One region of the Koromonas humicola genome, then DNA from elsewhere that is predicted to be linked to it. Evidence: predicted binding sites of a transcription regulator. Region 1 holds the regulator's gene; the other holds the start of a gene.
What was found. The regulator LexA, encoded in region 1, represses DNA repair genes until DNA is damaged. The targets are predictions, from matches to a motif close to CANTTCGCTTTTTATTCGC.
Positions count from the first base shown of each region.

Region 2: AC6IZD_RS04295 (DUF763 domain-containing protein) is a predicted target of LexA. The motif match lies at 1,802-1,820, and genes of this name have one in related genera.

Region 1 covers NZ_AP040873.1:600,425-615,831, reverse strand. Annotated here, with positions in the region: gene AC6IZD_RS02730 (helix-turn-helix transcriptional regulator) at 1-692, opposite strand, end outside; gene AC6IZD_RS02725 (response regulator) at 860-1,246, opposite strand; gene AC6IZD_RS02720 (hypothetical protein) at 1,388-1,537, opposite strand; gene AC6IZD_RS02715 (hypothetical protein) at 1,713-2,720, opposite strand; gene AC6IZD_RS02710 (hypothetical protein) at 2,980-3,825, shown strand; gene AC6IZD_RS02705 (hypothetical protein) at 3,917-4,090, opposite strand; gene uvrA (excinuclease ABC subunit UvrA) at 4,455-7,247, shown strand; gene AC6IZD_RS02695 (Ig-like domain-containing protein) at 7,313-7,723, opposite strand; gene AC6IZD_RS02690 (hypothetical protein) at 7,906-8,106, opposite strand; gene AC6IZD_RS02685 (class I adenylate-forming enzyme family protein) at 8,230-9,684, opposite strand; gene AC6IZD_RS02680 (tetratricopeptide repeat protein) at 9,765-12,230, opposite strand; gene lexA (transcriptional repressor LexA) at 12,396-13,019, shown strand; gene AC6IZD_RS02670 (PAS domain S-box protein) at 13,027-15,407, opposite strand, start outside.
Region 2 covers NZ_AP040873.1:961,596-977,002, reverse strand. Annotated here, with positions in the region: gene AC6IZD_RS04305 (PAS domain S-box protein) at 1-1,472, shown strand, start outside; gene AC6IZD_RS04300 (hypothetical protein) at 1,488-1,769, opposite strand; gene AC6IZD_RS04295 (DUF763 domain-containing protein) at 2,031-3,254, shown strand; gene AC6IZD_RS04290 (nicotinate phosphoribosyltransferase) at 3,312-4,697, shown strand; gene AC6IZD_RS04285 (NAD(P)H-dependent flavin oxidoreductase) at 4,789-5,883, shown strand; gene AC6IZD_RS04280 (aldo/keto reductase) at 5,933-6,811, opposite strand; gene AC6IZD_RS04275 (M23 family metallopeptidase) at 6,939-8,249, opposite strand; gene AC6IZD_RS04270 (L-lactate MFS transporter) at 8,610-9,869, shown strand; gene AC6IZD_RS04265 (glycosyltransferase) at 9,897-11,114, opposite strand; gene AC6IZD_RS04260 (lipopolysaccharide biosynthesis protein) at 11,405-12,838, shown strand; gene AC6IZD_RS04255 (hypothetical protein) at 12,854-13,552, shown strand; gene AC6IZD_RS04250 (FkbM family methyltransferase) at 13,697-14,380, shown strand; gene AC6IZD_RS04245 (hypothetical protein) at 14,340-15,197, opposite strand; gene AC6IZD_RS04240 (CgeB family protein) at 15,258-15,407, opposite strand, start outside.

The DNA.
Region 1 (15,407 bases):
GCTGCAAGCAACCGTCCATCCTTCACGCTAATAACATCCCCACGTGAAAGAAGAACCTGAGCACGCCGGTTCGCGGACATCACGTGCCGCTTTCCATTCATCGTGATGCAGGCGGCCCCAATCAGATCCAGTGCACGATTCGCAGCAGTGCTGCGCTCCTGAAGAGAGCTAACATCCCTCTGTACGTTGAACACTCGTCTCAGATGAGGAACCAGAGATTTTAGGATTTGCTTTTCATGCTGATTGAAGGGCGACTGCCGGTCACGCCGGGAGACAGCCATGCCACGCAGTGAACCGTTTGGACCGAAGACGAACGCCGCCCCCGTCCACTCGATATGGTGCTTGCGGAAAATGTCTTTGAAGAATGCAGACTCGCGGAAGGACTCCATGGAGATAACATCTTCGGGTGTGCCGCTATACCAGCCTTCTCTCTGATATTTGCGGATCTCGCGCATCCATGGACTGAACTTCATGAGTTGTTCAAGATCGCTGCGCATCTCGTCCGTGATGCCGATGTGGACCTTGATCCCCGTCCGCGCACTTGCCGGGTCGTGGAAGATGATAGCGGCCGTATCGGCGCGGAATACTTCCATGGCACGTTGGAGAAACGTCTCCCACAACTCCGGCCGATTTGAAGCTTCATACAGAGAATCCAGCAGCACTTCTGGGACATCTGAAGTTTTACTTTCCACCTTGCTACTCCGAATGTCTCCTGCCTAGAACCGCTGTGACTACAAGTACAGGAAATTTAAACACGACTGCCCTTACGCCGATATGCAATCGGAAACGATCTACAGCTGTCTTGCAAAAAGACTGCTCAATGCTGGCCTTGGCGTTGGGGGGAACGCCTATTTAGCCATCAAGCGATCGTGGTATCGAGTGCGTTGCCTAGCTGCTCCTCAATGTCAATATCCTTGAATATAACCGCAGCGGTGCCTGACGGCATATCAGCCGCCAGTTCACCTGCACTTCGTTTAGCTGCAAGGACGATGATTGGGGTGTCCGAAAACACGTCAAGTTGCCTGATTCGCGAGACCAGTTCAGCGCCGCCCATGCGGGGCATAGAAAGGTCGGTAATGATGATGTCAGGCACGAAATTATTCAGAACTTCCAGCGCCTCAACGCCGTTGGTGGCAGACTCGACGATGAAACCACGCTCTTCAAGAAAACGACACACGGTGTGCCGGATGAGCATGGAGTCATCCACGACCAAGGCAGTCTTCGGGATGGGCGACTGGGCAGACATAGCTGTCAAACCAGAGGTACTTCCCCCTGGTTGCAGTCTATGTATAACACTTTCTTGATACTTGCGCTGCAATCTTTGCGCACGGACTTGCAGGAACACACAACGGCCCTTTTCCAAAATGGAAGTGTTCCAGACCGGGAACTAGGCGTCAAAAGATGCGGAATCTTCGATTGCCATGTCCTTGAACTCGCTACTCTCAAAAACTTCGCGGCATTCAAGGCACTCGACAAATTCAGAATCCTCTTCGCGAGCCACGATTTGCACGCGAGGATGGCGACACTTCTGATTCATGGGACCACTCATAGACTGAAAGTCATTGCGCTGCGATTCTGGTTGAGGCATAAGGGAAAACTCCGCCGTAGCGGTAGGTTGGGGTATTTTAGCTTGGCCCAATGGGAAGTCAAGAGGGGAAAGACAAGAAAAAGTACATCTGGCCGGCACTGGGAATATGCCGGCCAAACGGCATTTAGTGGATGTCTTTCATGGCGAGCAACGTTCCATAATCCTGTCCGCTTGGGGCGGTGGCACGAGCAACGATTCCGCTAAAAGCATGTCGCAGTTCGGGGTATTTGGTAACGAGTGCTTTGATTACGGCGTTGTTGTCCTGAAACGCCAGCGCGGTATTGCTTACATCTGGTTCCTGATATTTCACCACCAGCGAAAGCTCGCCATGGTCGTCGGGAGCAGCAAATGCCTGCGTCAGCATGTATGTCTTCCCATTCGGTCCTTGCAGTGGAACGGGTTCATTCACCGGCACACCCGCTGGGCGCGCAGCCTGGATTTCATTCGAAGTTTTATCCAGTTGTAGACTGCTCATGAAGTCCACCGGCGCATAGATTTCCCATCCCAGAACGTAATAGAACCAAGCATTCAATAACTCGCCTTGCTTCTTGTATTGACGCGCTTGCAGCACATACCACACGGCATCGTGTCCAGCGACGATACCTGGTTTTGGATAGTAGCCAGCGAGTTTCCATTGTCCCTGCACATTCTGCAAGACCACGCTGACCATGTAAGGAATTTTGCCGCCGGTGACATTGGTCAACACGAAAGCATATTGCCCCGGGTCGAGATTGGGAATGACGAAGCTCGCGCTGGAGTTGGTGTGGCCATTTTCGCCATAAACACCGCAGAAGAATTCCGCGCGCTGCAGGCGTCCTGTCGCCTTTGAGGCGTCGAGGTAATACTCGCGGCGAATCGAAACCTGATCTCCGATCTGCCCCTTGTCATGCGTAACCGCCTGCTGCACGCCATCGAAGGCGGCGGCCAAAGACGGAATCGAGTACTGCCGCAAGCTTTGCACATCTCCGTGGGCAGCGAACTGAATGAACTGGATTCCAGCATTATCGATTGATGAGCGCAGTTTGGGCTCAATCTCGCTGGCTTGCGAACACTCCTGCGCCAACGCAGCGCTGGAAAACAGCAGAGACACCGCGATGCAGAATAGAAGACCCGAGAGGTATTTGCGAACCATGTTTACTCCGCTTCCAAGCATTAGAGCTATTCTCGTACCGGCTTACAAAAATATTATCGGCGAGCACGGCCTTAAGCTAAGCAGAATAGATGCCCCGGTGCCTTGGGCAGATGTTCGGCCCAGTCCAGCAGGCCTGAGTGAAATATGAATCCGGAACCTACGAAACGATTCCGCAAGGGGGAACAGGCCGCGAGATGCATCCAGAATAGAGAAGGCTGTAGAATCGGCGGGAGGTTTGCCCCTTGAAAGCGAGTGTCGTATGAAGAAGGCCCTGGCACTAGCGAGCGTACTTGCGATGTTCTCTGGATTCGTGTGGGCTCAGCAGCCCGCGCCGGCACAGGCAACCCCGCAGGTAAGGAAAACCACGGCGAAAATGGCAAAGAAGCGGAAACCGAGTGCCGCCAGCCCCGCTCCGGCCCAAGTACCCGCACAAGTAAGTCCGCCCGTTCCTGCAACCCTGATGAACAGCGCTCCGGTGCGGCCTACGGTCACCATGGCCGATGGCCTACTCACGATTGATGCCCCGAACTCTACCCTGAGCGACGTCCTAAACGGCATTCACCGCGCTACGGGTGCATCGATTGAAGGCATTTCCCCTACTGAGCGGGTAGCCGTGAAACTGGGCCCAGGAAATCCGGAGCAGGTGATTGCTGCCCTGCTGCATGGAACTCCGTACGGATACGTAATCCTCGGATCTCCAGAAAAGCCCAATTCAATCACGAAGGTGATGCTGACGCCGCAGACCACAACCGCCGAAGCGAATCCACCTGCGCAGCCACCGCCTGCTGCGGCAAACTCGGCACAGGAACAACCGGACGAAGGTATGCCCGATCGCTTCGAAGATGGCGGCGCGCAGCAAAATCCGGATGAGAATCCCGACCAGAACCAGCAGGGGCAGCCACAACCGCCCCAGGCGCAACCGCAGCAGTTTCCGGGACTGCAACAGCAACCTCAGCAGCAGCAACAGGACCAGTCGCAACAGCCGCAGATTCAGCAACAGGAGCAGCAGCAACAACAGCAGCAGGATCCGAACCAGCCAAAGACTCCTGAACAGTTGTTCAAGGAATTGCAGCAATTGGAACAGCAGAGAAATCAGCAGAGATAAGCCGAGTTAAGGCCCAAAAGGAAACGCTCCGCCTGTTAGCGGAGCTTTTCTTTCCATCGACTGATACGTGTACGGCGTGTGTCGGAGCGCGTTAGTCGTTACCGGAGCTAGTAGTAAGAACTTGTGCGGGAGCAGCCTTGACCATCTGGCGGCTTCGATCAAATGCATTGAGGATGCCGAATATGATCGCGTAGCCGAGGCCAACCCCGGCAGCTACAGACAGAGCAATTACGGCGACCATCACGAGCGACATTAAGGAAAACACAATGAACCTTTCAACGTTGATGCTGGACTAGCTGCTTGAGATGCGAACACCGAAAATCGTAGTCCAACGATTCAATGTTAACTCTCTTGCAATCGATCGCTTGTGATCTTGAACACGTAAAGTACCCGAATTCACGATCGGCCGTTCTCGAATGGGATTCCAGTGAGCGACGGTTTCCGCTGCCGAAATCCAGAGTTCAATATGCGCTCGGTTTGACCCGAAGCGCTATTGGCAAATAAGATACCTGAGTCGAACTATCTGCATACAGGTTTTAGCGCTACTGTGTGGCCGCGTCCAATTACGGCGGGCCTTGTACCAAACGCAGCGCTGGCTGGCCTGGCGGAAGGGTTCAGCAGGAACCATCATGGCAATCCGCAATATCAGCGTGCGCGGCGCGCGTCAGCACAATCTGAAAAACATCAACGTAGAGATTCCACGCAATACGCTGACGGTGATTACCGGGCTTAGCGGTTCGGGCAAGTCGTCGCTGGCCTTTGACACGATCTACGCGGAGGGGCAGCGGCGCTATGTCGAGACTCTCTCTGCCTACGCCCGGCAGTTCCTCGATCAAATGGAAAGACCGGATGTGGACTCAATCGATGGACTGAGCCCCGCGATCTCCATTGAACAAAAGACTACCTCCCGCAGCCCGCGATCCACAATCGGGACAATTACCGAGATTTACGACTATTTACGCCTGCTATATAGCTCCGTAGGTATACCCCATTGCCCCAATTGCGGACGGGAGATTACGCGCCAGTCGGCCGACCAGATCGCGGCGAGGGTAATGGAGCTTGCCGAGGGAGCGAAGCCTGGATCGGAGCCGCGAGTAATGCTCCTGGCACCAATCGTGCGCGGCCGCAAAGGCGAATTCACGAAGGAACTGGAAAAGCTGGCCGAACACGGCTTCACCCGGGCCCGTATCGATGGCGAGCTGCGCTCGACAGAAGAAGAAATCAAGCTCGACAAGCGCCGCAATCACACCATCGAAGTTGTGGTCGACCGCCTGCTAGTAAAGGAAGGAATCGAGAAGCGTCTGGCAAATTCGGTTGAGGTCGCCATGAAGCTCGGCTCGGGACTGCTGATTGTCAGCGTAGTTGGCGGCGAGGAACATCTGTATTCCTCGCGTATGGCATGCCCGGAGTGCGGAGTAAACGTCGCGCAACTCGAACCGCGTTCTTTCAGCTTCAATAGCGTGTACGGTGCCTGCCCAGAATGCAACGGACTCGGCTCAAAGTTCGATTTTGATCCTGCGAAGGTCATCGTGGACTGGTCGAAACCGCTGTTTGACGGCGGCCTCGGGCCCGGTGGAAGTTCGGTGGCATTGCGTGCCATGGTGAAGCGAGCCGCAGAAGATAAAGGCATCGACCTTGGCACTCCCGTGGAGCAACTTCCGGAGGAACACCAGCAATTTCTGCTTTATGGCGATCAGGGCAAGCGCCTGCGCTCGGGATTCAAAGGCATTCTCGCGTTTCACAGGCAGACGCTAGATGAAGTTACTACCGAGGGCTACCGCGAGTATCTGATGCAGTACATGTCAGCCACGCCTTGCCCAGTGTGCCAGGGTCGAAGACTGCGTCCAGAAAGCCTTGCTGTAAAGGTGAACGGCATGAGTATCGCCGATTTCACCTCGCTGCCAGTGAGTCGTGCGCTCGACGCTGCCGAAAAGATCGAATTGAATGCACGCGACCAGAAGATCGCTGGGCGCATCATGGGTGAGATTCGCGAACGACTCGGCTTCCTGAACCATGTCGGCCTCGGCTATCTTTCGCTCGACCGTTCTGCCTCGACACTCAGTGGCGGCGAAGGACAGCGCATCCGTCTGGCAACACAGATCGGTTCAAAGCTGCGCGGTGTGCTCTACGTACTCGACGAGCCTTCCATAGGCTTGCACGCGCGGGACAACGAAAAGCTGCTGCAATCGCTGGAATCACTGCGCGATCTTGGCAACACGGTTCTCGTCGTGGAGCACGATGAAGAAACGATTCGTCGCGCAGATTACGTCATTGATCTCGGGCCCGGCGCTGGCAAACTCGGCGGAGAGCTCGTCGCCGCAGGAACTCCAAAAGAGATCGCGACCGCTGATGACTCGCTGACGGGCCAGTACATCTCGGGACGCAGAGTGATTCCCGCTCGCCTTGAGCGCCGCAAAATCAACGGACACGTAATTGAAGTCCTTGGCGCACGCGAACACAATTTGAAGAACATCGACGTGAGCTTCCCGCTCGGCGTGATGACCGTTGTCACAGGTGTCTCCGGTTCTGGTAAATCGACACTTGTGAATGACATTCTGTACGCCGCGCTGGCGCAGAAGCTTTACAAGTCACGACAGGAACCCGGCGCACATCGCACCATCAGCGGTACAGAGCATGTCGACAAGGTGATCCGTATCGACCAGTCTCCAATTGGTCGCACTCCACGCTCCAATCCGGCGACCTACACCGGAGTGTTCACACAAATGCGCGAGTTGTACGCCATGCTTCCCGAATCGCGCGAACGCGGGTACAAGGCTGGGCGCTTCTCGTTCAATGTTTCAGGCGGACGCTGCGAGGCATGCCAGGGCGAAGGCGAGCGTCGCATCGAAATGAACTTCCTGCCCGATGTGTACGTGCTTTGCGAAGTGTGCGGAGGTAAGCGCTACAACCGCGAAACGCTCGCCGTGCAGTACAAGGGCTACAGCATCGCGGACCTGCTCGACACCCCGATCACGGACGCGCTGAACGTGCTTGAGAACTTCCCTCAAGCGCGGCAGAAGCTACAGACACTCGTCGATGTTGGTCTGGGATACATCCACCTCGGACAGTCTTCGGTCACGCTAAGCGGCGGCGAGGCACAGCGCATCAAGCTTGCACGCGAACTGAGCAAACGTCAGACAGGACGCACGATCTATCTGCTGGATGAACCTACTACGGGCTTGCACTTTGAGGACGTAAATCGGCTGCTCGAAGTTCTGCATCGACTCACCGATCTAGGCAACAGCATCGTGATCATCGAGCACAATCTCGACGTGATCCGCAACGCTGACTGGATCATCGATCTCGGGCCAGATGGCGGCGAGGACGGCGGCAAAGTCGTGGCTCAGGGAACTCCCGAACAGGTCGCCAAGGTCAAGCGCAGCTATACCGGACAGGCACTCGCCGCGACATCAGTACACTGAGACCAGAGAACGCACTCTGCCTTAAAAGGGCGTACGCACAGGTACGCCCATCGCAGGGCTGATTCCTATTTGCAGTTCGGGTTGCTGGTATCGTTCACGATGAACGTGGCGGTTCCATACACGATCACGTCGGAAGTTCCGGGACCAACCAGACCTTTATTCGCTGTGGCTGTGATGAGCACAGTTCCGCAACTGCCATTCCCGGTCGCCCTGACCAGTCCAGCATTATCAACGGTGGCTACAGTTGAAGCTGAACTGCTCCACGTGACCTGATTGGTGATGTCGACCACCTCTTGCGGGTGAATAAAGTTCCCGTAGGCCTTGAATTGAACAGGCAATGTGGCAAGAGCCGATCCTGTACCCGTAATTGTTTCCGATGTCGGTAAGACGGTGATGGAAACCAGCGTCATAGGATGACCGCAGCTCACAGCGAAGACCAAGATTGCCAAGGAGCAAATCAGCCCAACTTTCTTCATAGCAGCGCCTCTCCTGAACCTGTAAGACACAGAAAAACAAGAGTCACCGACTGCAACTTCAGCTGAAGGAACCCGACCCGATTGGGATTTGTCGAGGTGGAAGGAAGGGGGAGCACCCTGACGGCTGATCAGCATCTCTGAATCAGCACTCGATGTCAATACAAAAGCGAGTACCGAAAATCTCAGTAGCGGCGCGGACCTCCGCCGAGCACTCGCGCAGGCAGAAAGATGATGGCTCGGATCAGTTCAAGAACGCCTTCAACGGCAATGCCCACAATGCGAAAGGGTAGCAAGAGCAGCCAAACAATCGGATATAGCACGAGAGCCAGCAGTGCCAGCGGCCAGCAGAAAAACAGAACGATGAGCCAGAGGAAGAAAGTCATTGCGAGCGCCCCTCTTGCAACCTATACGAAAGCAGACAGCTAGTGGTTCCACGGAGCCGGTCGGGCTAATCGCAAAACTAAGGCGCGGAATCGAGTCCGCGCCTTGGTAACAGTCAGTTGTCGCTAACTTGCGGTCGAAGAAGCTAGCGCACGCTTGTCAGTCTTGCCGGAAAGCGTGCGCGGCATCTGTTGGACAAAGGTGAAAGCACGCGGAATCTTGTACTGCTCCATCAGATTGCGACAGGCGGCACGCAGAGCGGCGTCGGTGAGCGCAGCATCGGGACGAAGCTGTACGAATGCATGCAGACGCGATCCGTGTTTCTCATCCGGAAACGCGACGACTGCTGCTTCTTCCACGCCTTCGATTGTCTCCAGCGCGTTCTCGACCTCTGACGGATACACCTTCTCACCCGAAACTTTCACCAGGTCGTCGGCGCGTCCCATCAGGAACAGGAAACCGTCCTTGTTCAGATACCCCTTGTCGCTCGTGTGAAGGACGCCATCTCGAATCTTCCGCGCCGTTGCATCCGTATCTCCGAGATAGCCCATCATCACGGAAGGACCAGCGACGCAGACTTCGCCGACCTCTCCTGCAGGCAGCACTGCATCATTCTCATCGCGAATCGTGACCTGAATGTTCGGCAGGGGCCTTCCGACTGAACCGGGGCAATAGTTTTCAGGAGGACTGAACGAAACCACTGGCGAAAGCTCGGTCGTGCCGTAGCCCTGCGCCAGGATGTGTCCGAAGCGTTCATGGAATTCCTGCGCTACTCGATCCGGGAGACGTTCGGCACCAGCGATGCAAAGCCAAAGCGAGCTGGCATCGATCGGAGTGGGTTCCTTGGTCAACACGCGATACTGCCCCGGCACTGCGATCAGGCAAGAGACGCGGTGCTTCTCGATCAACTGCAAAATCTGTCGCGGGATAAACCGCTCGGGCACAACCACCGTAGCGCCCTCTGTGAGCGGCAGCAGAGTCGTGATCGTCAGCCCATAGGCGTGAAACAGCGGCAGCACCGCTAGCATCACCTGGTCGGCATTGAAGCCGGTCGCCTGTTTGCAGCCATCCATGTTGGCGATGATGTTTTCTTCGCTGAGTGCGACAGCCTTTGGGCGTCCCGTGGTTCCCGAGGTGTAAAGAAAAACGGCTGGACTGGAGGGATGCGGCTGCTTCGGAAACTGGCTGGACTCGATGTCCTCCGAAGTGTCGCCAATCCAGCATTGCAAGCCGACTCCCATCAGGTGCGGCACAAACTCTTCGGTGGTGATCACCAACTCGATGCCGGTTTCCATCGCCATCATCTTCAGGAGCGGTGGAGGAGCTAGCGTCGGCAGCACGGCGACTCTTTTGCCAGCCCATAGTGCGCCGAGGAACAGTGGAGCAAACTCAGGAGTGTTGCCGTACAAGATACCCAGGGTCGGCCCCGTCACGCGCTCTGTGATGCGACGCGCGACGCTCGCTGCACGCCGCTCCAGTTCGGAGAACGTGATCGAATACTCAGTTCCGATGATGGCTGGCCGATCTGGAAATTGGCGAACAGCGGAAAGGAAGCGCTCGAGAATGGCGCTAGTCTGCATTGCTTTTGCTCATTTCAAATCAGAGTACTTGGCGTTTCGCGCTGTAAGTGTAGCACGCAGCGAACGGGCGACTACAGTGCTTATGCGAGCAACGCTGCTTGCGGTGGCAGAATGCATGTTCGCTCAGGCAGAGTTGCGGCCTGAGTCAGCGCGCGAGCAACGCGGTTGATCCACTCCGTCGCGGCGTCCTCGGCTTCGTAGCCCATATACGGTCCAGCCTTGGCAATTCCCGCGGTGATCGTGATTCCGACCGGCTCCAACGCTTCACGCAACTGCCTGAGCAGCGACTCCGTTTCCGTCAATTCAAGATGAGGCAGCAGCATGGCAATCGTGTCGTTCTCGTAGCGGAATAACATCGCTTGGTCCTGCGCGATCGAGTGCAACGTGCGGACCACCTCGTTTAACGTTTGCTCACTGTCTGCGGAACTGAGTGACGTGATCTGAAGCAGTGCCAGCGTACTTAAGAATTCACGACCTGTGCTGCGCTGCCGACCTAGTTCGGCAACAACGGCGTCAATGTAGGACGAGCGCTTCAGCAGGCCTGTTTTTTCTTCGGCAACGCCGAGGGTGGAAACCAGCGAACGCAGTCGCGCTCCGTGCACGGCAAGCGCAACCTGATCAGCCAGTGAGCGGAGCAGCGCGAGATCGTCGACAGACCAGCGGCGCCGTGCACCACACTGCTGCACAATCAAGAGACCGATTGGCTGATCGTCACTGAGCAGCGCGAGAGCCACGAACGAATGAATGTTGAGTCGTGCAAGCTCCTTGCGAATTGGCGAAAGCGGCTCTGACACTTGCACGTCCGCAGCAGAAAACACCGGGTCGATGGACGTGAGCCGCTGGCTCATCGCGAGCAAACGAACCATTGCTGCGCGTTCCGATTTCGCCACTTCCGGAGAGCAGTATTCCACCACGAGCGACGGAGGCTTTCCGGGCACGGCCAGCGCAGCAAGGCAGCGGCTGTACTGCCACTTGGCGCCAATCTGATTCACCGCTGTCACCAGCACGGAGCGGGGGTCGCCCTGGCGAGCAATGATGCGGCTGACCTCAGCGGCGCGAACCATTCCATCAGCTGGACGACTCTGCTCGACCGCTTCCTCGCGCGGCGCTGGCGCTGGCGCTGATAAGCCTGCGCTGACGAATAATTCGCGAATACGAGGATCCGTTTCCGTCTCAACCGGAAATGACACCTTGATCTGCTCGATCTTCTGCACAGCCTTGTCGCGCATTCCATACTGCAGAAATATCTCTGCCTGCAAAAGAATGTCTTCGAGAATCTTGGGGGCCGGTGCATCAGCAGAAACTTCTTCTTTCAGCGGAACAGGTGCTACGAGTTCCGGCGGATCAACACCGAGACGCTTCGCCACAGTCTGCAGACGCTCCTCCGAAGCGTGTCCTGCGAGGCGCTGCATGCGGTCTTTGTGCGCGGCTTCGTAGGGATCGATGTCAACTGCGCGGTCCAACGCATCAAGTGCCTTGGAGTAATTCCCTGCCTCGAAATACAAATCGAACAGTCGTGCGAGCATCTGGGAGTAATCAAGCTCGCGGTTAGCACTGTTGTAGAGTTCGGCAAGGTATTCGAAGAAGCGAATGCGAGGCTTGCGCTCGGCAGCAAGCTGCGCAAGGCTCCTCATGAATTCGCTGAGCTGCCCTTGCTTGCGCTCGTAATCCTCGAGACGTCGCGCGAGCGCGAGTGCACGGTCAACAAAGTCGAGATCTACCAGCCCGCCAATGACCGAGAGAAAAGCTTGCCGGTTCTTCTGTGGGTTGCGCTCGAACAGTCGCCAGGCAAATGGCTCTGCCTCTTCAACGCGCCCCATTGCGAGCAGTGCGAGCGCGTAACATTCGCGAATCTCTTCAGGACTCGACGGAACGGTTGCAATCGAGCGCAGCAATGCCACAGCTTCTGCCGGACGATTCTGAGCGATCAATGCACGGCCATGCCCCAGCCGCGCAACTATGTTTTCAGGATTGTTGGCGAACGCCCGGGCGTAAATTTCGGATGCGTCCTGACCCGCCTTTTCAAGCATGGTGCCGAGCTGCACCAGCGAATCAGCCGCCATTACCGGCTCGTGTAGTGCCTCGCAGATACGGGCGTGCTCGCGGTAATCCTCCATGCGGGGATCGAGATCGAGAGAGCGCGTCATGCAATGCAGAGCGCGACGTGGATCGCCCAAGCGCTGGAATTCCTCGAACGCGATGCGATACGCCTCTGCTGCATCTTTTCGGCTGGTGGCAACACACAGCTCGGCATATCGGATCACCATCTCGGGATCCAGAGCCTTCATGCGCTGCAGTCTGCGGAAAGTCAGTGCCGCATTGTTGAGTTGCTTGCCCTCGACAAACTGCGCGAACAGACGACGCAGCATGTCGGATGCGAGCCCAAGCTGTCCGAGTGAGATGCTGAGGTCGGCAGCCTTCTGTAACAGGGGAAGGTTATCGGGCTCAAGTTCGACGGCGAGGCGATACTCCGCCAGCGCAAGCTCCGGCTTGCCCTTCTCCAGCAGTTTCTCGGCGCGCTCAATGCGTTTGGCGGAATCGTTCATCTTTTTGCGATTCTATTCTGCAACCTATATAGCTGCACATCTCCTTAGTTTAGAAATAGTAAGAAATAGGGGTATCCAACTAGACATGGGCGACCGTTTGACACTTCGCCTTTTATTCGCCAGAATGATTGGACTGCGTGGGTGGGCACACGAGAGGTTGCGATTATGGCATTAACCAAGCGACAGCGTCAGATGTACGACTTCATCGCTGAATTCGTACAGAACAACGGCTACTCTCCGTCGTTTGAGGAAATCGGTGCGGCGCTGGGACTCAGTTCCCTGGCAACTGTGCACAAGCACATCAACAACCTCGAAAGCAAAAAGCTGCTGCGTCGCGACTTCAATCGCAGCCGCTCCATCGATGTGCTGCCCCTGCCCGAAGCTCTCGTCGAACGTCAGTCGGTAGCCCTGAGCCCAGTTGAGTTGCCGTTGGTGGGACGCATCGCCGCAGGCCGCCCAATCGAGCAGGTCGAGACTCCGGAGACGATCTCACTCACGGATTTCACTCGCGCAAAAGATGTTTTCGTACTGCAGGTGACTGGCGACAGCATGCAGGATGAACACATCATGAATGGCGACTACGTGCTGGTCGAGAAGACGCAGACGGCACGCGAAGGCGAGATTGTAGTGGCGCTCGTCAATGGCTCGGAAACCACCTTGAAGCGCATCTATCACGCTGGAGATCAGATTCGGCTTCAGCCTTCGAATGCAACCATGCAGCCCATAATGGTTCCGGCCGAAGCTGTCCGGGTACAAGGGAGAGTTGTCGCAGTCTTGAGAAAGTACTAGCGACCAGCTACTTCGAAAGGATCTCCCGAACTTTGCGGCAAAGGACGGATGGAGTGAATGGCTTTTGCAGAAACTCCGCCTGACCTTCGACAACACCTTTCTGCAGTATCTTGTCCTCGTTGTATCCCGAAACGTATAGCACCTTGAGCCCCGGCCGAGATTGAGTAAGCACATCGGCCAGTTCGCGCCCCGACATTCCGGACATCACAACATCGGTAACGAGCAAATCGATCTCGCCGTCACACGCCGCGCTGATCTCCAGCGCCTGCTGCCCGCCGCTGGCTTGCATTACGAGATAGCCATCGCGGACGAGACTGCTATGCAGCACTGCACGCACATCGTCCTGATCCTCCACCAGCAGCACGGTGGCGGAGCGAGGACGCAGCACATCATGCTGGTCGCGAGCTTTAGTCGGAAGCGCCAATCCAGCGGCGATTGGGAAGAATACCTTGAATGTCGCGCCGCAATTCGGCTGACTGTCAACGGTGATAAATCCACCGGACTGCTTTGCGATGCCGTACACGGTCGAGAGTCCTAGCCCAGTACCCTTGCTCTCGCTCTTTGTGGTGAAGAACGGCTCAAAGATGTGCTGCTGAATTTCCTGATTCATGCCGATGCCGGTATCTTGCACGGCAAGTACGGCGTAGTCTCCTGCCTGCGGAACCGAGTGTTCAAGATGCACACTGTAGGTCCTGAGGTACAGGTGACCGCCGTCGGGCATGGCATCGCGAGCGTTCACAGCGAGGTTCATCGCGACCTGTTCGATCTGGCTTGGGTCTGCAAGGATCAGTCCGAGACTGGGATCGAGATCGAAGTGCAGTTGAATGTCGTCACCCATTGCACGACGAAGAATCAGTTCCGTACCGGTGAGAGTCTCATTCAAATCGAGAATGCGCGGTTCGAGTACGTGATGGCGACTAAACGCTAAGAGCTGGCGAGTGAGCGCCGCAGCACGTTCGGAGGCATTATTGATTTCCCCCACGCCTTTCCGAACGTCATCAGGCAGATCCTGCGCTTGCATGATGAGTTCACTGCAGCAACCGATCACCATCAGCAGATTGTTGAAGTCGTGCGCGATTCCTCCGGCCATCCGCCCAATGGCTTCCATCTTCTGGGTCTGGCGAAGCTGCATTTCAAGTGCTCGTTGCTCGGTAACGTCCGTCACGGCGCATAGCACTGCCGGATGATTGTCGAGCATGATTCTCGCGGCCGCATAATCAGTCCAGCGCACTTCACCATCCTTGCGAACGATGCGCGCCTGCCAGTGCTTCTGGGGTTCCAACCCGAGTTTCCTTCGCCTGCCGCGCTCCTGCACCACTTCGCGGTCTTCCGGATGAAACAGCGGCCATACCGAGCTATTCAGAACCTCATTGCGCGTAAATCCGGTAAGCGACTCAAATGCTGCGTTGGCGTAAGCGATGTCGCCATCAATGTGGATGAAAATCGCGGTGGGAGCCACCTCGGCCAGAGTTCGAAACTTTGCCTCGTTTTCAGCCAATGCCGCTTCCGCTTTGCAGCGTGTAATGAACTGCCCCAGGTTCGCGCAAATACCTTCTAGTAGTTCGCGCAACCCCGGTTCAGGATGCACGATTTCAGGGGATAACAACTCGAATACGCCTAGTATCTGGTTGTGACTATCAAAGATTGGAAATGAGGCTATCGAGCCATTCCCTAACCTGCACGCCTCTCGCGCGGTACAGGATGGAAGTGGCTGAGAATCGACCAGCCACATCGGCTGCCTTCCTCGAGCCACTCGTTCCGCCCGGAGTTCACATTTGGACCTTGGTACCGGAAACTCTTTTCTGCAGTAGTAACCGGACGTTGAGTATCCATCGACGCATTTCAAGCCATCATCGTGCAACGTCCACAGACGGACAACTTCCCAACTAAGTGTCTGGCTCAGTGCGGGGAGTAGTTCGTGTGCCGCTTCCTGTACTGATGTGGCATTCGCCAGTGTTCGCGTGACTTCCCACCGAAGGTTGCGGTAACGGGTGTTGCGGTTGACCTCCGTTAAATCGCGGTAAACCACAACCAAGCCCCCGCGGAAGCGTCCAGTCGTAATCGGCTGTGAGATTACGAGAACCTCTACATGAGTGCCATCCTTGCGCACTCTCTTCGTTTCGAGGCGATGCACGCCACCACGATCGAGCATTTCGTTCGCCGACCTGAACTCGTGCTCTCTTCCAGACGGAACCAACATCTCCGGAGTCTTGCCACGGACTTCCTCGGCTGTGTAGCCAAACAGCTCCCGGAACCTAAGACTCACCTGTGCGAACCGCCGATTGCAATCAAGGATCGCCAACGCATCGAAGGCGGAATCCAGCAGTTCATCGAAGGTCAACTGGAACGGAACGTCAAACAGTGCGGATGCCTGCGCGAGCACCAGCC
Region 2 (15,407 bases), 360 kb from region 1:
CTGAGGCACGCCTGCGCCGCTTCTACGACACGAACCTGTTTGCAATTCTTTATTGGCATATCGACGGCGGCATCATCAATGCCAATGATAAGTTCCTGCAGATGACCGGCTATTCTAGCGAAGATCTGCGTGCGGGGCGCTTGAGCTGGACGGCGATGACTCCGCCTGAGTACAAGGATGCAGATGAAGATGCAAGGCGGCAGATTCGGGAGACCGGTATGCATCTGCCTTACGAGAAGCAATTCTTCCGTAAGGATGGAACGCGAGTTTGGGGCCTGATCTCGGCCGTAGCTTGGGAAGACAATCGCGATGAAGGTGTCTCCTTCATTGTCGATATCAATGTGCGCAAGAAGACAGAAGAAGCGCTTCGGGCGAGTGAAGAACGATGGTCTACCACGCTGGCGAGTATCGGCGATGCGGTCATCTCGACCGACGCAAAAGGCCGCGTACAGTTCATGAACGCGGTGGCCGAATCCCTTACGGGCTGGCATCTGGGTGAAGTGCAAGGCAAACCGCTGGAAACGTGCTTCAACATCGTTCAGGAAGGAACAAAGGTTCAGCCAGAAAGTCCGGTTGCAAAGGTCATCCGTGTTGGGCGCGTCGTAGGACTGGCAAACCACACGATGCTGATCCAGCGCGAAGGCAACGCGGTTCCGATAGAGGATTCCGCGGCCCCCATACGCAACCGGGATGGAGTTCTTGTAGGGGTGGTGCTGGTGTTTCATGACGTCACCGAGCAACGCCGTGCGGAAAAGGCGGTGCGCGACAGCGACCGGTTGGCGACCACAGGACGCTTGGCAGCGACCATCGCCCATGAGATTCACAATCCCCTCGATGCAATCTCAGGATTGCTGTACCTGATCAATCAGGATACGCAGGAGAGCACAACCCGGGAATTTGCGACGATGGCGAGCCAGGAATTAGCACGCGTTACGCAAATGACGCAGCAGATGCTGACATTCCAACGTGAAGCAGCCAAGCCAATTCCTGTTCGCATTGGAGACATTCTCTCCAGCGTAGTGGGGCTTTACGATCGTAAGATAAAACACACGCAGATTCGACTCGAACAGCAGTTCGAAGGCGATCACGAGATCCTGGCACTGCCGGGTGAGCTGAGGCAAATGTTTGCCAACTTGGTGGGGAACGCAATAGAAGCAGTTGGGCCAAACCGTGGAACAATCACTCTGCGCGCCCATGCATCGCGCGACTACCGCACGAAGAAGCAGGGCGTGCGAGTGATAGTGGCGGACAATGGTCCGGGAATCCCCACGGACGTTCGCAACAAGATTTTCGAGCCGTTTTTCACTACCAAGGGCGAAAGCGGCACCGGCTTAGGTTTGTGGATCACTGCTGACATTCTGCGCAAGTATGAGGGGACCATGCAACTGCGCAGCAGGACCAACCCTGGGACGAATGGAGTGAAGTCGGGAACTTGCTTCTCCATCTTTATCCCGTTCGAGCATCAGTTGTAGAGTTGAATCTTCGAACTAAGCCAGACTCGCCCGGATTCCGTGAATCAACTGCGAGAGTGGTGCAGTGTCGTTCAACACGCCGGGAATTCCTGCGGCTTCGTCGCATCCCGAGCATCCTAAACATTTCATGATCAGGACTGAGTCTGGACGAAGTGTCGTGACTTCGTTCGCAATGTTTTCACGCTCCTGGTCAGACCAGGAATTCCTGCACACAATAACGCCTTTGACGTCGATTGACCGCAGCACCACCTCGACCATAGGGAGGCTGGTCGCCGCGACCAGTTCAATTCCATTCATGTGAAGCTGCGATTGGGTGGCGCACAACTGTGCGGTCCGCTTTGTAATGGCGAGTACCTTTGTCTGTCCGGGAACCATCATCTATTTATATTTACATTTTCGCCTGTGATGCACCTTTTCGCCAGAGGGGAAAGTCCCTACTCACGTCGAAATTCATCTGAATCGTCCGAAATCTGCGTCCCCGATGTGAAGTCGGCTCAGCGCTGTGCACTCAAGCGCAATTCTGTTCACCTCGAGCCGATTTGCCATCAAAATGGATACATGAAACGTTCCGGGACCGCCGATCTGCCTTTGCATGGAGGCCGGGTACCAGCGTGGCTGGGTGAGCGCATGACGAAGCTCGGCACGCTAATCATCGAGCACATCGTCGCGGCATACGGACCATCAGAAGTGCTCACGCGGATGAGCGATCCATTCTGGTTTCAGGCGCTTGGCTGCGTGATGGGCATGGATTGGCACTCGTCGGGCATAACGACCTCGGTGATGGGCGCGCTCAAGCGTGGACTGAACCCGCGCACTGCTGATATCGGGCTCTTCGTGTGTGGAGGGCGCGGCCGCCACTCCCGCCGAACACCTGACGAGCTGCGAGCATACTCGGAAGGCACAGGATTGGACGGCAACGCTCTTGCACGAACCAGTCGCCTGACGGCGCGCATCGATAACAACGCAATCGCCGATGGATTCCAGCTTTACCTGCATTCATTCGTGATCAGTAAGAGCGGCGAGTGGGCGGTAATTCAACAAGGGATGAATCCCGAGACGCATCTTGCACGCCGATACCATTGGCATTCCTCGGAGGTGCGCGATTTCACTTCCAACCCGCATACGGCCATTCTGGGACAGCCACAAGGGATCATTCTGAACCTGGTGGATGCGCGCGCCGATCAGGCACAGAAAGCGCTGCTCGAGATCGTGAAGGAACCTGTGGATGCATCGCTGGCGGAGGTTCGAAAGCTTACAATGCCTGCGCACCATGAGGTTCGCGCTGAAGACGTGGACCTGAAGCGGCTGGGAGCGGTGCTGGCTGTCGCACATGAGCAGGAGTTGCGTGACTTCGCTTCCCTATTGCTGACCCCGGGACTTGGGCCTCGAACATTGCAATCTTTGGCACTCGTTGCCGAGGTCATGCACGGTGCGCCAAGCCGCTTTTCGGATCCGGCTCGGTTCTCGTTTGCCCACGGCGGTAAAGATGGACATCCATTCCCGGTACCGCTGAAAACCTACGATGAATCCATCTCCGTCCTGAGAGGAGCGCTCGACAAGATTCGGGTTGACTACTCCGAGAAGCGCGATGGTTTTCGCCGTCTTGACCGCTTGACCCGCGCAGTGGAAGAACAACGTCAGCCTCTGGCGGATTTTGCTGCTGCAGTTGCGCACGAACGGGAGATCTCAGCCTCTCTGGATGGGCGCACGGTGTTTGATCGCGATTCCAAGCGAGTCAAGAAATCGCAGGCTCCGCCTTCGGGACAGCTTTCGCTGTTTTGACCTCGCCCCGCGCACAAGCGATTGTGAAAGATGCGTTCGGCAAGTTAAAGTTGCAACGTGATCATCAATCTCGCAAGGCGCGCGCACAATCACAACTGGGAGCTTGACCCGATTACGCGGTCGCTCCTCGACACCGATTTCTACAAGCTGCTGATGTTGCAGTTCATCTGGAAGCGTTTCCCAAAGACGCACGCCACGTTTGTTCTCAGCAGCCGGCCGGCGACTGTTCGTCTCGCTGAATTGATTGATGTCGATGAATTGCGCGAGCAACTGGAACACACGAAGAGACTCCGCTTTCATAAGTCTGAACTGATCTGGCTGGCGGGCAACACATTCTACGGTAAACGCGGCATCTTTGAGCCGGACTTTCTGGAATGGCTAGCTGAGGACTTTCGACTCTCGGACTACGAACTGTCAGTCAAAGACGGCCACCTTACACTCGCGTTCCGCGGTTCATGGACGTCGACTACAATGTGGGAAATCTATGCTCTCTCTGCCGTTAGCGAGTTGCGAACGCGTGCAAGCCTGAAACGTCTAAGCGAGTTCGAGCTCGACATTCTGTATGCGCGTGCGAAGACGAAGCTTTGGGAGAAGATGGCGCGACTGCGGGGAGTTCCAGGGCTGCGACTGAGCGATTTCGGAACGCGCCGCCGCCATAGCTTTTTGTGGCAGGAGTATGTCGTCAAGGCAATGGCGGACGTGCTGGGCAGCAGCTTCAGCGGGACCTCCAATACATATCTCGCTTACAAACACGATCTCGAAGCGATTGGCACCAATGCGCATGAGTTGCCAATGGCTCTCGCGGCACTCGCCAGCAATGATGAGGAGTTGAAGGCTTCGCAATACAAGCTGCTCGACTTGTGGCAGCAGACATACCAAGGCGAGTTGCTCATTATGCTGCCCGACACGTATGGCACCACGCAGTTTCTGCGCGACGCCCCCGATTGGGTAGCGGATTGGACAGGCCAACGAGCAGATAGCAAGGATCCATTCCTCGCGGGAGACGAATATATCCAGTGGCTTCAGTCACGCGGCCGCGATCCTCGTGAAAAGCTGTTTATCGCCTCCGACGCCTTAGACGTACAGCAGATCCTGAGCCTTCATGCATACTTCGCTGGCACACTTCGCAACGGCGCGTTGCCAGGGGATTTCACCAGCGCAGCAGATTTTGATAACGAGAAAAAATGGGTTCCGGATCGCCGCATCCGTTTTAGCTCGGGCTGGGGCACTCTGCTCACAAATGACTTTCGTGGCTGCAATCCTCGAGGCGACGATGGGTTCAACCCGGTTGGGCTGGTCTGCAAGCTCCATGATGCGGAGGGACGTCCAGCAGTAAAGCTGTCGGATAACTTCCAAAAAGCGTTGGGCACGCCGAAGGAAGTCGAACGGTACCAACGAGTATTCGGCCTGGCGGGAGTTGCTCATGTCCCCGTCGTTGTCTAGAAGCTGATTTTCAGTTTTCTGGCTCATCGGCGTGCATCTGTAACCAGTGCGTGCACTGCGCTAGTCGCAGGCGCGACACGAGGTGAAGTCGATGAGCTTGCAAACCCAACTGACAAAGCGTCTCGCGGTTCAATACCCCATCATCCAGGCACCACTTGCGGGAGGCGGTGATACTCCTGCGTTGGTGGCAGCCGTTGCAAACGCCGGAGGTATCGGATTCATCGGAGCCGCATACCTCACGCCAGAACAGATTGCCAGCACTGCCGCAGCCGTTCGAGAACGAACATCGCGTCCATTCGGCATCGGCCTGTTTGCGCCGCAGAACACTCCTTCGGCAACGATTCCAAAGACGATGCTGGATCGCGTTACACCGTATTTCGCAGAGGTGGGGCTCCCCCCTCCCGAACAGCCGAAAGTTCCGGAAGACGCTTTCGAGCAGCAGTTTGCTGCGGCCCTCGATAGCGGCGCCGCGAGTTTCAGCTTCACCTTCGGAATGCTTCCCGCGAACGCCGTCGATGCCATTAAGGTGCGGGGAATGTTTCTGATTGGTACGGCAACGACCGTGGATGAAGCGCTCGCGCTCGAACGCTCAGGCGTAGATGCGATCGTTACTCAGGGGTACGAGGCGGGAGGTCATCGCGGCACATTCGCAGGCGATTTCTCCCAAGCGATGATCGGCGGAATTTCGCTAGTGCCGCAGGTGGTAGATGCAGTGCGGGTTCCGGTGATTGCTTCCGGCGGGATTATGGATGGGCGGGGGATTGTCGCGGCTCTTGCGCTTGGAGCTTCGGCCGTGCAGATGGGAACCGCGTTTCTTACCTGTGATGAAGCTGGCGTTCCCGAAGCTTACAAAGAAGTCTTGTTGCGCACGCACGAAGACCAGACACGGGTGACACGAGCATTCTCCGGGCGTCCCGCCCGCGGAGTAGTAAACCAGTTCATGAGCGAGGTGGATGCAATGGGCGACTCACAAATCGCACCCTTCCCTATGCAGAATGCGTTGACCCGCCCGCTTCGCACCGCAGCGGCCAAACAAGGCCGCGCAGAATTCCTGTCGCTCTGGGCAGGTCAGGGGGTTCGCATGGCACGTCGCCAATCCGCATCAGAACTGATTGAGAAGCTTGTTCGCGAGTGTGAGACAACGATGACGAAACTGCAAACCAACTTCAGTCCGGTACACGCGTAAAGAGCAAAGCGGCCCATTCAATCCGAATGGGCCTATCACCGCGTTATTGCTACGCGGCTTGCGCTTGCTTCACTTGTCCTTCCAAGGCATCCCACTCCGCAGAACTCAACTTCAGCTTTGCTGCACCCATGTTTTCTTCAAGGTGCTTCACCGACGAAGTCCCCGGAATGGGCAGCATCACCCTCGAGCGATGGAGCAGCCACGCCAGCGCCAGTTGAGCGACAGTGGCATTGTGCTTCTTGGCTGCCGAGTCCAGCACTCCACCCGGACGCGCGAGTTTTCCAGCGGCAACCGGGAACCACGGAATGAATGCGATATCGTTCTTCTCGCAATACTGCAGCACGTCTTCATGCTGACGATCGCCAATGTTGTACATGTTCTGCACGCTCACAACTTCGATCACTTTCCGCGCGGACTCGATCTCAGCGGGCTTCACTTCGGAGAGTCCTATATGGCGAAGCTTGCCCTCATCCTGCAATTTCTTCAGCTCGCCGAACTGCTCCGCTGCGGGAACCTTGGGATCGATGCGATGAAGTTGATACAGATCGATGCGATCAATTCGCAACCGGCGCAGGCTCATTTCGAGGCACTGCCTTAAGTACTCCGGCCGCCCAACAGGATGCCATTTGTTCGGGCCTGAGCGTGTCAGTCCTCCCTTTGTGGCAATCACCAGACCCTTGTCGTAGGGGAACAGAGTTTCGCCGATGAGGCGCTCACTCACCTCTGGCCCGTACGAGTCGGCAGTGTCGATGAAGTTCACGCCCAACTCGATAGCGCGCTTGAGAACTCGCTTCGCTTCAGCCGGGTCCTTGGGCTCGCCCCAAATGCCTTCGCCGGTCAGGCGCATAGCGCCAAACCCCAACCGGTTGACGGTTAGATCCCCGCCAATCGAAATCGTATCGCCTGCGTTTACGCTTTCAGTAGCCATACCGATGAGATTGCAATGAGCCGCGATTGGACAGAAAAAGATGTGGAGCCCTGCCCAACTCCGATTCCAAATTTCGGAAAAGGAAAAGCCCGCGAGGTTTCGCGGGCTCCTGCGATCAGGGTGACTCTTAGTTCTGGAACCCGGGCAGGTCCATGCGTTTGGCAATGTGATCCTTGATCCAGTGCGCGTCCCACCATTCTTTTGGATCGATCTGCACGCCATCCAACTGCATAGCAAAGTGGATGTGGTCGCCACCCGCCATTCCAGTCATGCCGCTGAATCCCATCACCTGTCCGCGTTTCAATGTGTCGCCTTCGTGAACCGTGATCTGGCTCATGTGGCCGTAGATTGTCTGCAGTCCATAGCCGTGATCAACAACAACGCAATTTCCATAAATCCCGAGTGGAGCGGCGTACACCACGACCCCGTCGTTAGATGACTCGACACCTACATGCTGAGTCACTGCGAGATCGTAGCCAAGGTGAACCTGCTGGTCGATCTTCTGCCCCTTGTAGATGTAATTACGAACATCGGCAAACGTCGCTTCAGAAGAGGAATGCGACTGGCGCTGGAAGGGCTGCGAGAACAGGAAGTGATCGGCGGTCTTGAAACGCAGATCTGAAAGCGTCTTGTTATTAGAGCGACGCATCTCGTTGTTGATCTTCACGAAGCGCGCAACCGGATCACCCGATCCGCTCGGGTCGAGTTCATTGACTACTTTCTGAATAAACTGATCACTGATCTGCAGTTCGTGAACAGTGTAGTGAGGCTGCTCCTTTTTGGGGAACTGGATGACCATGGGGCCGGTTGCATCGGTTCCCGTGCCATTTGAAGCATACACAACAGGAACAGTGGTGCCAGGCATATTCCAAGCAAACGCAAACAGCGAGAACGTTCCCGGCTTGCCGCCCGGCATCGGCCAGGAGCGGAACGTCTGATCGCCAACGCGAACTCCCGCCTCCGTGTAAGTACCCGAAACGTTGAAGGTGACCATTTCGGCCATGCCTTGATACAGGTAGTGCTGTTCTGAGTCTGCGGTGACCATGGGAGCCCGAGTAATCACCATCACATCGCGTTCCACGCGCGTCGTTTTGCGCATGAAGTCATTCGACGTGGCCTCGACGACCAGCTTCGCTTTGCCGTCCTTCAACTGCGGAGTGCTGTTCACTCCGGTCACGAAGCTCCACGTGCTGTCCTTCAGCTTTGAAGGCTGCCCGGCTTCCCACACGCGATATTGCGAGCCGTTTTGCTCGACGTATGCGGCGAGCTTACGGATGCCACGACGGTCGCGGACATGAACTGATACAGGCGTAGACAGACCAATTGTGCTGATCGGATTTGGGAGTTCCACAACGGGCGTTGCGGAGCGTCCAATCAAATACGCAAACGGCAACACGATGATCAAAACGATGCTGGCGAAGAAAATTACCTTTTTCACGAGAGCATTGTAGCTCCCGTAAGATGCTGGATTCGATCAGGGGTAGAACCTAAAAGAGCTTCTCATCTGCCTCGCACCTTACCTGAGTGTGGTTAAGTACTTCAGCAACTTTCCCCGCCTCCAAGCCGACTATCTGTTGCGAATGTGCGAGTTGCAGCATTCGCGAAACCTCGCGCATAAGGAAACCCTTTGTCCTCAGTTGCCAATCCTAAGGTTCCGGCGTGCGGAACATTTTGCGGTAATGAGTTCAGCGCGAGATGTGACTAAGCAAACGCTGCAAGCTGAAGAGGGCAGGACTGACAAAGGACCGTCGGGCTCATGAATTCCACTTCGGCGTCGTGTTAAGGAATGGAAAACAATATGGCGACGGAACGTCTTGCAAATCGTTGGGGTATTGCGGTGGCAGCGGTCATCATGCAGCTATGCCTCGGTGCAGTGTACGGTTGGAGCGTCTTCGTAAAACCGCTCATCAATTCCGCACACTGGACACTCACGCAAGTCTCCCTGACGTTCACTCTCGCTATAGTGTTTCTGGGCGTGGGCACCGTAATCGGAGGTCTCTGGCAAGATCGCGTTGGTCCGAGGATTGTTGCAAGCGTTGCTGGCGTGCTGTACGGCTTGGGATATCTCATTGCCTCGATGGCTGCGGCTCGAAACTCGCTCATAGGCTTGTACCTCGGGTACGGCGTTGTGTCAGGAATCGGCATGGGGATGGGGTACATCTGCCCGGTCGCGACTCTCGTGAAATGGTTCCCGGACATGCGCGGATTGATGACGGGTGTCGCTGTTTGCGGCTACGGAGCGGGCGCGCTCGTGATGAGTCCAATAGCAGCTCGCGAGATTGCTGCCCGTGGCGTTCCTTCAACATTCATGATGCTCGGCATCGTGTACCTGGTCGTCGTCGTGGTCACCGCACAGTTCTACGTCAACCCGCCACAAGGCTGGCGTCCTGCGGGATGGGAGCCTCGCTCGGCCGTATCCAAACAAGCGTCGACCTACGACTTCACCGTGAAAGAAGCAATGTCGACGCCGCAGTTCTGGCTGCTCTGGTTCATGTTGTTCCTCAACGTCTCGGCCGGAATCATGATCATCAGCCAGGCGTCACCAATGGCGCAGCAACTCGTGGGCCTGACACCGGTCGCCGCAGCGGGAATCGTGGGCGTCATCTCGATCTTCAATGGATTGGGGCGTGTGTTCTGGGCTGCCGTATCCGATTATCTTGGCCGAGCACGTGTGTACTTCCTCCTTTACCTTATCCAGGTAGGAGTCTTCTTTGCTCTGCCGCACCTGCACTCAGCTACTCTGTTTACAATTGCGGTCGCAACCGTGGGCCTCTGCTATGGAGGCGGATTCGGCACAATGCCATCGTTCACCGCCGACTTCTTTGGCCCCAAGTACATGGGTGGAATCTATGGATGGATCCTGCTCGCGTGGGGCGCGGGAGCAGTTCCCTCCCCCATCCTGATCGCACGCGTGCGGCAAACGACTGGAAACTACCAGACTGCAATCTACATAATCGCAGTGGTAATGATCTGCTCACTGGTGCTACCACTCATCGCAAAGCGCCCGAGAGTGGATACAGGAAAGACTGTTCCGTTCCCCAAACGTTCGGCGGCTTAGACCAGCGTTTCTGAGCGGCTTGCGGGGTCAAGCCACGAAGTCAGGCCGCGCATCTCGTCTTGCCGCCTCTTGCGTCCGGTCCCGAGTCTTGAAGTCGCTCAACGCGAATTCAATGAACTCTGACATCCTGGACTTGAATATCTCCGTCGAGAATTGCAGCGCATGCTGGCGAATCGTATCCGGCGAGAATTGGTCCTCGATATTCTCAAAATGAAGAATGGCCTCGGCCAGAGATTCTGCTGACTGTTCGCGGAAAAAGAGGCCAGTTGGATTCTCGATGGCAACTTCCCCTGGACGAATTCCTCGTACAGTTTCGAGTACGCCCCCGGAGCCATAGGCGATAACCGGACGACCAAAACTCTGCGCTTCGACCGGAACGATACCGAAATCCTCTTCTCCCGGAAACAACAGCGCACGGCATCCAGCGAGATTCTCGTGCAGTTCTTCGTCGCTCACCTTGCCAAGAAACTCAATGGTAGGTCCGGCCATCCTTCGCACGTCTTTATAGCGCGGACCTCCGCCTATAACTCTCAGATGGCGACCAAGTCGGGTACATGCCTGTACGGCCAGATCAAAACGCTTGTAATCGACCATGCGCCCGACAACCAAGTAGTACTCACCGGGTTTGTCGGTGATCCATGCATTCTCGGTGTCGACCGGGGGATGAATAACCGTGCTCTCCCGACGGTAGTATTTGCGAATGCGAGAGGAGATGAATTGAGAATTAGCGATGAAATAATCCACGCGTGCGGCACTCGCCACATCCCATATGCGCATGTAGTGGGCGGTCAACGAGAAGATCGTCCCTACGAGCCATCCCATACCACGCTTGTACTCGGAATACATGTCCCAGATGTACCGCATTGGGGTGTGACAGTAGCAGATGTGGCAGGTCTCGGAAGAGGTGATCACACCCTTCGCAGGGCCAGATTCCGAACTAATCACAAGGTCGTAACCACTCAGGTCAAACTGTTCCAACGCCAACGGTTGCAGAAACAAAAAGTGGCGATGAAATTTCGTCGCGCCGGGAATCCACCCCAAGAACGAGGTGTGCAGATTTCGCTTCCGCAATGCAGGTGTCAGCGTGTCGCCATCAGCGACAAGTGTGAAAAGATCGGCTTGCGGAAACATCTCCGCTAATGCCTCTACGACCTTCTCACCTCCACCTCGGGAGACAAACCAGTAATGGACGATCGCGACGCGAAGGCCAGAAAATGGGTCCGCTGCATTTGAAGTGGGAAGCAAGGATCTCACCTTTCGCGATGAATCATAACAAGCGAGATAATCAGAAATGCGCGACGAGCCAAGACTATCGCCTTATACTACGATGTCAACTCTCAATGTTCTATATGCTTGCGCGATAGGAAGAAAAAACCAATGAAGGCGGAAGGATGCAAGATGATGGCAGCTAGGGAACGCGTTCCTGAATGTTCAGTGCTCCCGGTTGCAATATTTCGCATCAAAGTTACTGAACGCTACATCGAGTGCCAGTCGGAGGCCCCCCGCACTCCACGCGGCCCACGCAGAAAGCTCGGATGATCAGTGACAAACTAATCTTCCTGGGATTGAAACCCTTCAACACCCGTACCGCCGAGGGACGTTCCCGCGAACGCTACCGGCGCATTGCCCTGACTACGGTTACATCTATTTCGGCCAAAGCCATTTTGCTTTTGACCATGATCATTTCCGTCCCGCTCACAATTCATTACCTTGGAACCGAGCGGTATGCGCTTTGGATGGTCATCAGTTCCAGCGTAGCCATGCTCACGTTCAGTGATCTCGGAATTGGCAACGGTCTCCTGAATGCCATTGCCGAATCCCACGGAAAAGGCGATGAGCATGCGGCGCGAAGCTATGTATCCAGCGCATTCTTTATGCTGTCTGGAATAGCTCTGTTAGTTTCAGTGGCTCTATTGGCTGGATATCATGCTGTACCGTGGGCTCGCCTTTACAACGTCACTTCTGGACTTGCAGTCAGCGAGTCCGGTCCCGCGACTGCCGTTTTCATCATGTGTTTCGCGGCTGGTCTGCCATTGGGAATCGTGCAACGCGTTCAGACTGGCTACCAGGATGGATTCACCAATAATCTTTGGACTGCCGTCGGCAGCCTCATGGGGCTCGCTGGGCTGTTGTTAGCGGTGCACTTCCGGGCCGGCCTCCCTTGGCTCGTGCTTTCAATCACTGGCGCACCGCTCCTCGCTACCTTGCTCAATGCCGTTTTCCTGTTCGGCGTTCAGCGTCCAGCACTTCGCCCACGTTTGTCCGAAGTAAGCAAAAAACAAATCAAGCAGTTGCTCCACTATGGGATGTACTTCTTTATCTTGCAAACGTGCGTTGTGGTCTCAACGAGCGCCGACAATCTAATCATCTCGCAATTGTTAGGTCCCTCCGCGGTATCTACCTATGCCGTTACGATGAGGATGTTCACCGTAATTCCGGGAGTGCTGGTTATGATGCTCATGCCATTGTGGCCGGCATATGGAGAATCAATTGCCCGCGGAGAGATATCCTGGGCACGACGTGCTCTGGTGCGTTCCTTGAAGCTCATTCTTGCAGTAACGGCTTCCTCGGGAGTGTTTCTCGTCCTATTCGGCCCTTGGATATTGCACATCTGGGTGGGGAAGAGCTTTAACGCGTCAATATCTCTACTGGCCAGCATGGCTCTGTGGGCAATGCTAAGTACCGGTGCCGGCGCGATCTCGGTTTTCCTTAATGGGGCGAACAGAATGCGCGTCCAGGTTATCTGTGCTTTGGGAGTGTGTGGTCTCTCGCTGCTGCTGAAATTCGTGCTGACTCCGCGCTTCAACCTTGCCGCCATTATGTGGAGCACCGATATCGCCTATGCTTTATTCGTTTGTGCACCAGCAATGTTCCTGCCTAGGCTGCTGTCTGCCTTGCAGACCGAATCCGACGAGAAAAGAACAAGATCTTCTCAAGCATTGGTTGTGCAAGATGCAACAAGTATGTGACGGAAAGACGGCACCATGTCCAGACCTAACGTCGTTCGGAATCTGACTAAGTATCTCTTTCACCGCAGCATCCATCTCGCACCAAGGTCGCACGCGCCGTATGCCACCCACTTACCTGTACTATGCGGTCTGGGAGCCATAGTTGAACCGGCGCGTATCATCGAACTAGGTTCCGGGCTGGTGAGCACTCCTGCATTCCAGAACCGCGATGCGTTCCCCCGAATGACATCGTTGTTGTCTTTTGAGAACGATTGCAAATGGCACGAGAGCGTTCTCAACCATATTGGCAATGACGACCGAGTCGTGCTCACGCTGATAGATGGAGCAATTGAATCTGTGATTCCTGAAATCGCATTCGCAGAGTCTGACTTGGTTTTTGTGGATGACTCGCCCACGGGCGATCAACGAGCTGGAACGATTGCCCAAATTGCCTCATTGCGCTTGCATCGACTTCCCATCGTCATCCATGATTTTGACCTCTGGAAGATCAGGAGGAGCGCTCAAGGTTTCGATCACATATTCTGCATGGATGCGCTGAACCCGCAGACTGGGGTCGTATGGAACGGCGACTGGGCAGGCGCGAAGGCCCTCAACTCGGTGAATCGCCTCATAAAGGAGCATCACCGCTCCATCGCGGAGAATAATCCGTCAGCATGGGCCAAGCTCTTTCGAAACAGTGAATGTGTTCGCAATTACCGTCTGGGAAAATACTAACTACCAAGGCAGGTGCTCGCCTCGCAATTATCCGAGGCATCGCCGGGAGGGCAAATGAGCGTAATTGGATCGGCGAAACGTTTTGTGAAATCCTGTGCCCAGAGGTTCGGATATAACATCGTGTCCGGCTCAGAAGAGGCTCGAATGGCAGCCCTTCTTCACCTTCACTCCATCGATCTAGTGATCGATGTTGGCGCCAACGCGGGATTTTTTGGGAGCTGGCTACGTGGGCTAGGTTATCGCGGAGAAATCATCTCTTTCGAACCCTTAAGCTCCCCCCACGCAGAACTTTCACGCATAGCTGAAAGCGATAGCCGATGGACTGTGGCTCCAAGAATCGCCCTAGGCCCACGCGTCGGAGAAGTGGAGATGCACGTCGCAGGCAACAGCTTTTCCAGTTCGATTCTGCCCATGACAGATGCTCACAGAAACGCCGCGCCCGAGTCCGTGTACATTCGAACGGAGCGGGTTCCAATGGGCCGCTTGGACGACCAGGTGCAATCATTCATTGGGTCCCATCGTGCTCTACTCAAGATCGATGTTCAGGGCTACGAGCGCGATGTTCTAGAAGGAGCCTCCAGGGTGCTAGAAGATATCCAATGCTTGCATCTGGAACTGTCACTAACTCCACTCTACGAGGGGCAACCGCTCATGCAAGACATGGTGGAATACTTAGCCGCACGCCATTTTGAGCTATGGAATCTAGAGCCTGGATTTCGCGATTCCTCTGGGCGACTTCTTCAGGCGGATGGCGTTTTTGTTCGCTCTCGCGACAACCACTCTAATGCTAGGAACGCCAGCATTCAGGAAGGAGCACATCTCTTCTAAGTGGCGAATTGGGCGCGTCCAGTGGGTTTGGAAATGTGCGAACTGGTTTGCCAACACCCATGCGGTTCTTATTTACAAAAGTGAATTCCATAAGTCTCGGGACTTCAATTCCTGCCCGTTTGACAGTTCCATAAAAATTGTTGGGATGGATGTGAACAACGCGGAATGACGCCAACAATTTTTCGAAACACGACGACAGGATTCCAAAATCTATCGGATCAAAAAGCCTTTCCAGCGAGTGAAACTCGATCACCATGATTCTAAACTGACGTAGCAACTCATCCGGAGTACTCAGAACTACCTGATATTCGCCGCCTTCGATGTCCATCTGCAAGATAAGATCGCCGGTGTAGTTCTTTAAGTATTTATTCTTCCACGAAGAAAGCGTAAAGAACCGCTCATTGTCCATTGCCCCCAGGTACTTCTTATCAAACGTAAATTCTGGCCGCATCGTCGGAGGAGACTCGACTGAATAGTCTGCGAGAAACGACCTGATCCCGCGGTCCGCCAACTGGCTCTCAAAATCGCAGATCGTATTCACTCCAGGAGAAAAGCAAAATTCAATCCCTTCAAGGTCGTCAGGGATGAGATAACCTCCATCCCCCGTCCCTCCTATCCGGATCAATGGCATATCGAGCTGCTGGGGTGTCAGTTTCCGAATAAGGTCAAGCACATCTCTCGGGTCTGTTTGTCGCGTCACATTGAGCCCCGGTGTGACAATCCCGAATCTCCACACTTCCTCAGCCCACACGAAGGGCCTTAGATTTTTGATTCTTCTTAGCTGGTGACGAAGGCTCCGAGATTTTGCTTCCCTCATCCGATCTGGTTACCTCCATACGTGAGATGCAAAGGTGAAAGATGTGATGTTTAGCCGCACTCAGGACTGCGTGTAATGCGCCCGAACGTCGTCGAGAATCTGCTCAACCCGTGTCTTCCACGTACCCACCTCCAGAAGGCACTGATAATTACGGTCAACAAAGTCTTGATATGACCCAATGTCGCTTAGGACAGACTGAATCTGTTCGAC